DNA from 4 places in the Levilactobacillus sp. FUA 3915 genome. Region 1 is predicted to be linked to each of the others. Evidence: riboswitches for the same ligand, from Rfam matches in the RefSeq annotation. Region 1 holds a riboswitch; each other region holds the start of a gene.
What was found. A riboswitch is a leader RNA that binds a small molecule or an ion and turns the genes downstream of it on or off. The one in region 1 is predicted to bind thiamine pyrophosphate.
Positions count from the first base shown of each region.

Region 1 (2,201 bases):
GTGAAAGTAATAGTGGCACCAGGAACCAAAGCTTCGTTAATTTCATGATAATCTCCCTTGGATGAATGTTTTATAATATAATTTTTGAAAAATGCGCGTCACGATGTTTAACCCTAAACTCAGCACAATCACGCAGAGAATGGCGGCGAAGACCTTATCGATTTGGTAGCCGTTCTTCACGCGGATCATGTAGTAGCCCAGCCCCGCCTCGGCGCTCAGCCATTCCCCGATGATGGCGCCGCTGACGCAGTAGGTGGCGGCGATTCGCAAGCCAGCGAAGAATCCCTGCATGCCTTGTGGAATCTTCAGGAGCCGGTAGACTTGCCAGCTTTTGGCCCCCATGGTCTGGAGAAAGCGAATCTGCTCACCGGAGACCTTTCCCAGCGCCTCCGAGAAGGCCACAATGATGGGAAAGTAACTCATGAGAACGACCAGAATAATCTTGGGCGCCATGCCAAAGCCAAACCACAGGCTCAGCAAGGGACCCAGCACCATGACGGGCAGGGTTTGTGAGATGACCAGCAGCGGGTAAAATGACTGGTATAGGAGTTGCCAGCGGTCCATGACCAACGCCGTACAGAAGGCTAACAGGCAGGCGATACCCAAGCCAATCATGGATTCATATAAAGTCACCCACGAATTTTGCAGGAGACCAGGCCCGTCCGCCACCAGCGCCTGACTCACGGCCACCGGACTGGGTAAAATGAACGCCGGTGTGTGCAGGAGGGTGACCGCGAGTTGCCAAGCGGCCAACAGCAGGACCAGGCTGCCCAGCGGGTATAGCTTGCGTTTCATGTAAAACCACCTTTCTTCACTAAAAAAGCCCCATCCGGGGGAGTAAGTCCGCCTGGATAGAGCATCCGCGCGTTTCTCCCTGCGCCAGTGTTAGCTGACAGGTTCAATGGGTCAAAGTTCACAACTTACTCTCGTGCCGTTTAACGGTATCCCCAGAAACTTTTTAAGTTGGACTTAGTATAGCATGGCAATTCTACCGGAACAACTCAATTTACTTGTCCCAAAGTGAATCCTACGAAATTTGATTGTGGTGATTTTTAGGCGCCAATCCCGTGGTATGAAAGGCTTTGTCCGAGGATGTGAAATTAAAATCACGCAATTTTGGCAGGCAAACGGTCGCAATCTTTCGTAGCGATGGGGCAAAATGTCCGAGACTAAAATCGTTTGACACTTAACCAGTCGTTCCCCTTAATTTGCTGGCCAAGCTAACCGAATGACTCTACGGGAGTGCTGGCGGCGAGTATCGTAAAATGAATCCAAAGTCATGGCTAAAGTTATGACGTGACTTGGTTACTCAGCTTTATCAGAGAAATTGTGGACCGTGTCTAGTGACTACCATCAACGTGACTGGCGGGTTCTGAGCTGAGATTGGGGGGGCTTCGCGCATGCGAGGTTCCTTTTTGGTTTGGGGTCTAAACTAGTCGTTGGGTTCGCCTCCGGGATGGGGAAAATGAGCCTGGTCTCGTCCGTTCCCGGCGGTGAGCTCAAGGTGCCCTGCTGTGGGGCCGGTTCCAGCCAAAGAGCGGGCTTCCACCTAAACTTTGGGCCTGAGGGGCGGTCTCAAAGGTTGTCCCATGGTCTAAGCTGAGAAAAACCGCTCAGCTAAGACCATCGACACAGCTGGTCACCTTGGCGCGCCTCTGGTCACTTCCACGACTGGCTCATTTTCCCCAGCTCTGCGGCTAAGACTGGTTTAGCCCCCAAAACCGGACGGACTCTTTGGTTTTGTTGAGTCTAATAGTGTATTGGATACCACCACGTGTGATATATTACTCGGTAAGAATCTGCTTGATATGGGAGGGAAATCTGGTGGAAAAAGCCTATGTTGATGACTTGATTGCAGAATATATGCAGGACGATAACGTTAAGACAGACATGCTGAAAGAAAAAATCCAACTGGACTTGGATGTAAACTCATTGCAGACTAAAGGGACTTCTCTCAAATAATAATTTGAGGCGTCACTCTGATACTAGTTCAAAGATATTTACACGAGGCTAACCGTCAAAGGTGGCCTCGTTTTTATTCGTCTAAAAAGAAAACGCTTAAGACTAAGAATCTCGTGAAAATTTCCTAAAATGGGCGGGACTTTTAATCATCTTTGTTATACTGGTCAGTGCTCGTTAATTTTAGAATGCACGAACGGCGATGGTTGGCATAGCCTTGTCGTTTATAAAATAATGCATAA
Region 1 is NZ_CP168704.1:828,218-830,418, reverse strand. It holds gene ACEPST_RS04060 (ABC transporter substrate-binding protein) at 1-46, opposite strand, end outside; gene ACEPST_RS04055 (ABC transporter permease) at 43-795, opposite strand; TPP riboswitch at 855-960, opposite strand; gene ACEPST_RS04050 (hypothetical protein) at 1,825-1,962, shown strand.

Region 2 (2,201 bases), 1.2 Mb from region 1:
AGGAGCGGTCTTCGGGCTCACTTTGAGCCGCGAAAACCGCGTCTCAAAGATGCCAATTCTCTAAGCGGCAAGGTCCCCGCTAAGAGAATTCTCACGGCTGAGTCCATTTTCACCGACCTCACGGCTGATACGGCGGTAACCAGCAACGTTGGTGGTTACGGGATTCAGGGCCACCTTCACCTTGTGGTGGGTGGTCGTGAGTTAGCTGTGATTAATTTGGTATCGAAGCTGTTAAGCTTGTGTTCGGTTGGGTAATCTTTGACCCTTGGTGCGGTCAGAGATTGGATGGATAATAGGATGAGAAAATTGTTCAAGAATGATTGATTGGGGTGCAGACAGTGCCGGCCGTGAGGGAAAAGAAAATTGGCTCAGCCGAGGTTTAAGCCGTCCTGCCCCCAGCGTTCCGGTCAATTTTCTTTTCCCGGTAAAGCGCATGGTAAAATCAACCGTTATTTGACGTTTGGTAAGACGTGCGCGCGGGCTAGTAGGTTGGTGATCAGCTTGGTTAAGACGCCACCGAAGAGGAAGACCGAGCAGAAACGGACCGCGAACAGGAGAATCAGGAAACCAAAGTGGTAAGCGGAGTACCCACTGCGGACCAGGTCCCAGGCGAAGGTGACAATCGTGGTGGTCAGCGCGGTCAGAACCAGCGTGACCCAATTGTATTTCTTGTAGCGCATGGCGGCGAAGCCAATTTCAGCGCCCAGTCCTTGCACGGCGCCGGAAATCAGCGTGCTAGCGCCCCAGATGCCGCCCAGGAACATTTCCACAACGGCGCCGAGAAATTCGCCCAGCGTGGCCGCCCCTGGAATCCGGATGATAAAGCCGGCCAGGGGACCCGCCATGACCCAGACACCCAGCAAAATTTCGTTAGCCAGGGGTTGGAGCCCAAATGGGGCGAGGGCCGCTGCCAATAACGTGTAAACGGGATTAATGACCCAGAAAATAACCCCCATAAAAATTGCTAAAATTGTGACCAAAATAATATCTCTAATATGCCAAGCCTTCATAACCCGATGCCTCCTAGAATTTTTTGACAGGGGAGTCTATTGTGAAAAAAATCCCCACTAAGAAAGTGCTTAGTGGGGTTCATTGACAGCATAAAAGTACGCATCCCTTCGCTGGTATTAACCAGAGCAGGTTCAATGGGTTTGATCTCAGCCGTGAGGCACCCCAGTCGTATTTGATTGACTCTAGCGTAACTAATTTGCTGGGTAAATGCAACCATTGCCCAAAATAATCGTGCCTAGTCGTTGATTTATTCAGGATGGAAACGTTTTTTACAATTTCGTTACGACCGGGATATTTCACGTCTAAAGCGGTTAATCGGGCTATCCGTTGCGGGGCAAGAGTGCTATTCTAATAGTTGGTTATCTTAATTATTATACGATAGGAAGGATTTAACTCATGAGAAATTTACATATGAAACGCGGCCTGATGGCGTTTGCCGTGGCCTTAACGGTCGGCGGCACTATCAGCGCTGTCGTGCCTGCCAACGCTGCTTCAGCCTACAAAACGGTCAGCACGAAAACCATTAAGAAGACGGCCTACCACAAGAAACATGCCAAGGGAGCCATTTATAACAAAGCCCACACCCGTAAGGTCAGCAACCTAACGACCCACCCGCACACGACGTGGTACGCCACGAAGCAGGCGACGCTGAAGCATGGCAAGTCGACCGGCGTTTATTTCTACGTCAAGAACAGCAAGAATAGTGTGAAGGGCTGGGTTTGGCACGGCTACCTGAAGAAGGGGAAGGCGCCATTTGTCTTGACCAAGGCCAAGGCGGCGGTTGCCATGAACGCCAAGACGGGGAAGGTCGTTTGGTCCAAGAACGCCAACACCGCACGGCCCATCGCGTCCGTTTCTAAATTAATGACGTTATATCTGGCTTTGAAGAAGGTTGATGGCAAGACCAGCAACTGGAATCACAAGGTCAAGATTACCAGCCGTGGCTTGGTTTCCATGAGCCGGAGTGCCGACTGTGGGGGCTTCCATTTCAAATTGAATCATAGCTACACCGTCAAGCAACTGTACTACGCGGCATTCCTGGATTCGTCCAACAACTCCGCTATCGCGCTGGGCAAATGGGTCAGCGGCAGTAACGGCAAGTTTATCAAGAAGATGAACGCCCAAGCCAAGTCCTGGAAATTGGGTAAGGCCCACTTCGTTTCAGCTTCCGGTCTGGAAAACAGCGACCT
Region 2 is NZ_CP168704.1:1,987,981-1,990,181, forward strand. It holds gene ACEPST_RS09240 (ECF transporter S component) at 450-1,010, opposite strand; TPP riboswitch at 1,097-1,186, opposite strand; gene ACEPST_RS09245 (D-alanyl-D-alanine carboxypeptidase family protein) at 1,408-2,201, shown strand, end outside.
Region 2: it holds a riboswitch for thiamine pyrophosphate, as region 1 does, so the genes downstream of both, ACEPST_RS09240 (ECF transporter S component) here and ACEPST_RS04055 (ABC transporter permease) in region 1, are expected to answer to the same signal.

Region 3 (2,201 bases), 690 kb from region 1:
CTTGGTTTTACTTCTTGATGTTTGCCACCCTCATGGCTTTAGCCACTCAATGCTTTTTCTGTGGTACTTGTGAATCCCTGGTTCTTTTACGCAAAGTCGGCGATGCCCTCAATGTCCGCAACCGTAGTCGTTTGCAGGGCGTCTAGGAGTTTCATGATGAACGTGCCCGCACCCAGGTTTGGCGTGGCGTCGTGGACCAGTTGGCCCGTGGCCGCGAAGACCAGGCAGGCCGTTTGCGCTGCTTCATAGTAATCGTCCGTGACCGCGCAGAAAGCCGCCACGATGCTCGACAGCATGTCGCCAGACCCCACGTGGACCTGGAACAAGGACGTGCCGTTTTTGACCTTGACCGCCTGGGTGCCGTCGGTGATGACGTCGGTTGGGCCGGACAGGATGACCACGCACGCTAATTTCTGAGCGCAGGCCTTGGCGATGGCTTCGATATCACCAGTGCCCTCACCCGCATCGATGCCCTTGGCCTGCCAGTCAATGCCTGCCAGCGCCGCAATTTCACCGGCATTACCGCGAATCACGTCCGGGTGAAAATCATTCAGGAGGCCGGTCGCCATCTGCATCCGGTATTTCACGGCGCCAACCGCCACTGGATCGATGACCAGTGGCCGCTGTTGCCGGTTAGCCGACTGCCCGACCGCCCGAATCTGCGTGATTTGGGTAGAGGTAACCGCTCCCAAATTCAGGCAAACGGCCCCAGCGAGCCCAACCATTTCGTCGGCCTCCGCCACTTCCTCGGACATGATGGGCGACGCGCCAATCGCGTTGATACCGTTGGCCACGTCCTGGACGGTGACGAAGTTGGAAACGTTGAAAACAATGGGGTTCTTAGCTCGCAATTCATCTAACAAGGTAACTTTCATGATTGTCCTCCCTTGATTAACGCCGCTGACTTTACCTGTGATCGGTTGATGCTCCGGGCTGATATTTCAGCCACTAGTTAGGTCTAGAATACCAGGTAGTCAAGTTATTTGATGACTTCTTAACCCGCATCGGTCCGGTGGTTAACTAACTGATAGGCCAAATAAAAAGGGTCACCGGCTCACATCGAGGTGAACTGGTGGCCCGTCTGGGTGCCACGACACATTCCCTCCGCAAGTCTGAACTTGACAGGTTCCAAGGGATCGCGGTCACCCGCATCTCAGCCCAGTCGTGGACACCCCTAGTGTTCTAGTTAAGTTAAGTATAACAGGTTTCCACAACAGGGCAACGTCACTCGTATTAGTGGGTAATTCGTTGTGCTGCTTCACCAATGACCCGCCACAACCGGTCAATCGTCTTGTCCGACAAGAACCGCCGCGCGACCAAAATTTGACTGCCGGAGCCGGCATGGTACCGCGTCTTCGGCCGCCGGGATAACGCCGCCCGGTCGACTAGTCTGGCAATCACCTGTGGCTTGCTGGAGAACCGTTTGACCGCGCTTAAAATGGCCGCCGCCCGGTCCGCCGTCTCCTGGTATGGGCCCTGCGCCGAAGTCTCCCGCAGATGGGTCGCCGCAATGTCGGCCCACTCGGATTGGATGGCCCCGGGTTCGATGACCACCGTGTCAATGCCCAACGGCTTCAGTTCCAGCCGCAACGCATCGGAAAGGCCTTCGAGCGCAAATTTGGACGCCACGTACCAACTAGCCAGTGGTTGCGCCACCTTGCCGTCCACCGAGGTAATGTTAATGATCCGACCGCTATGCTGTTGCCGCATCATTGGCAGAACGGACTGAATCAACCGCGCCGCCCCAAATAAGTTCACGTCAAATTGGTCACGAGCTTGGTCCATGGGAACGTCTTCGAGCGCCCCCATCAGGCCATAACCGGCGTTGTTCACTAAAATATCGACCCGCCCGGTTTCGCTCACGATGCGGTCGACCACGTTTTCCACGCTAATGGGGTCCGTCACATCTAATGCCAACGTGGTGATGCCCAAATCGTCTAAATCATTCATTCGGTTGACCCGCCGCGCACCGGCGTAAACGATCACGCCGTTACGGTGCAGGCTGCGGGCAATCGCATTGCCGATGCCGGATGAGGCACCAGTCACTAAAGCCACTTTTCTCATAAAATAACCCTCCTCTGGGTTTGGTCCTGGGTTCTGGGGTTGGCACTTCCACCTGCGGCTTTGGTGGGTACTCCCGCCTGTGGGGCACACCCGAAGCCAAAGTACGGTCTTCGGGTTCGCCTTGAAACCTCGCTAAA
Region 3 is NZ_CP168704.1:1,516,483-1,518,683, reverse strand. It holds gene thiM (hydroxyethylthiazole kinase) at 87-875, opposite strand; TPP riboswitch at 1,082-1,186, opposite strand; gene ACEPST_RS07130 (oxidoreductase) at 1,234-2,064, opposite strand.
Region 3: it holds a riboswitch for thiamine pyrophosphate, as region 1 does, so the genes downstream of both, thiM (hydroxyethylthiazole kinase) here and ACEPST_RS04055 (ABC transporter permease) in region 1, are expected to answer to the same signal.

Region 4 (2,201 bases), 160 kb from region 1:
TTGACCACGGTCATATCCGTACAGTCAATGTTACGTTAGATGATACGGAATACGTCCCAGACATTCCAGTTGCAGACCAAGTTCCGGAGCTGATCAACGTAACTTTAGCGCAAGACAAAACACAGACTGAATGCTTGCTGGATCTATTGCTGTTGATGATGCGTAATCAGTTTTACTGGGACGGAAATAAGCGTACAGCATTCTTGACCATCAACTATCTAGCTATTCCCATGGGTGTCGGTATCATCACCGTCAACGAACAGCAATTGGAAACCTTTAACGAGTTGTTAGCGCCATTTTACGAAACTAATGACGGTCGACAACTGAAAGACTGGTTGTACGCTAATTGCATTCACGGACTCGATTTAGCTTAAGATACGGCAAGAGTGGGGACACAAAAATCGAGTCTGGGGTTTTGTCTGTCCCAGACTCTTTTTTGCACCCATTTACTTGCCCTGAAGCTTATCCAATCGTGGTGCAATCACGGTCGACCACATGCTCTTCAAGAGCGCGTAAGCCAAGATAACCCCGACCAAGGCGCTCATGAAGAAACTGGGTAGAAACAGCCAGACGGCCCCGGTCGTCCCCATCAACCAAGCGGCCATGGGATAGGCCACGAAGGCACCAATCACGCCCGACCCCAGTAGTTCCCCGCAGACGCCGGCTAGGAGCTTCCCCGTTTTCTGGAAGAGCCAGCCGCTAAGAAACGCGCCAATCATACTGCCAGGAAAGGCCAACACTGTGCCAGTCCCCATGATATTGCGAATCACCGAGGTCAAAAATGCCTGCGCCAAAGCCCACCACGGTCCCAACAAAACGCCAGAGACCACGTCGATCAAATGCTGAACCGGGGCAACCTTGGCGACCCCAATCGTAAAGGAAAACACACTCCCACCAATCACGGCCAACGCCACCAACATGGCGGTCAGCGTTATCGGATACACTTTCTTGGACATCCTCGTCACACTCCTACTGCAAATTTACCAAAAAAGTCCCCGTTCCCCACGACGACGGCTCCCCTGGCATTTCCAGCAGACCGACCTCTTTCCTACGCGAGTCTTAGCTCAACAGGTTCAAAGGGATTGGCACGTGTCCATCTCAGCCGACTGGCACCCCTAGTGTCTTTTTCAGTTAATCCCGACTATACCGGGTGTAAAATTCAAAAGCAACTCATAATATGCTGGACTGATTGAACGTTAATTGGATTATCTCTCACATCAAACGGCAGACTGGTATACTAGGCAGTGGAGGGGATTATATGTTCAAAAAGATCGTTATCTTAACTGTTTTAACACTGTCTGCCATTCTAATATGGCCTACTGCCGCGCACGCGAGCCAGTACGTGACGACCGACAGCTACAGCCTGTCGCGGCCATCCTACTACCATAACCGGGATACTCAGACGCACTATTTGTGGAATCAACAGCACACGGCCAAATTACATAATACGAAATACTTTCCGCACACGACCTGGGTCGCCCAAAAGACGGCGCTACTCCAGCACGGCACGCACGTGGCCCGTTACTACTACGTGGTCAGTAAGAACAAACGGACTGCGGGTTGGGTCTGGCACGGCTTTCTAAAGTCCGGGACTTACCGCAAGCAAGTGCTCGCTACCGATGGACTCAGCCTATCAACGGCCCTGAACACTACTGACCAGAATCAGCTCAATCTTTTTGTCATTAAGCAGTTACAAAAGGATGGTTACGAAAACAATAACCACCTCGCAATGATGTACGATTACTACATGTCTAATCACCTGACGCCCGACCAAATGTCCATGGCCGCCGTCATCCAGCTTGTGCGGATCAAGAACTTAGACGCCGAGAAAATTACGACGGTCAATCTCCCAGCTATCACAAATCTAGCAGCGGCGATTGACCCCCAGCATCACAACGCCAAATTGGAAACGATGGGCAAGGGCCAACTGGGCCTCAAAATCGTCGCCAGCGTCGAGAAGGCACTAGTTGCCAACCACGATACGACCTACGTTTTATACCCAACGGCGAGCGGTAATCTGACAAATGGCCAGATTTCCTTCACGCTGTATCTTTACGAATGATGACTAACTAAACACACACATGACACAAACACAAAGGCCCCGAGAAAATTTCTCAGGGCCTTTACGTTTGTAAAAGATTCTAACCTTATTGACGTAAACTTCAGCAAATCAGCATCCACCACTAATCTAGGTCTATACT
Region 4 is NZ_CP168704.1:991,105-993,305, forward strand. It holds gene ACEPST_RS04820 (filamentation induced by cAMP protein fic) at 1-374, shown strand, start outside; gene thiW (energy coupling factor transporter S component ThiW) at 447-956, opposite strand; TPP riboswitch at 1,029-1,127, opposite strand; gene ACEPST_RS04830 (hypothetical protein) at 1,259-2,062, shown strand.
Region 4: it holds a riboswitch for thiamine pyrophosphate, as region 1 does, so the genes downstream of both, thiW (energy coupling factor transporter S component ThiW) here and ACEPST_RS04055 (ABC transporter permease) in region 1, are expected to answer to the same signal.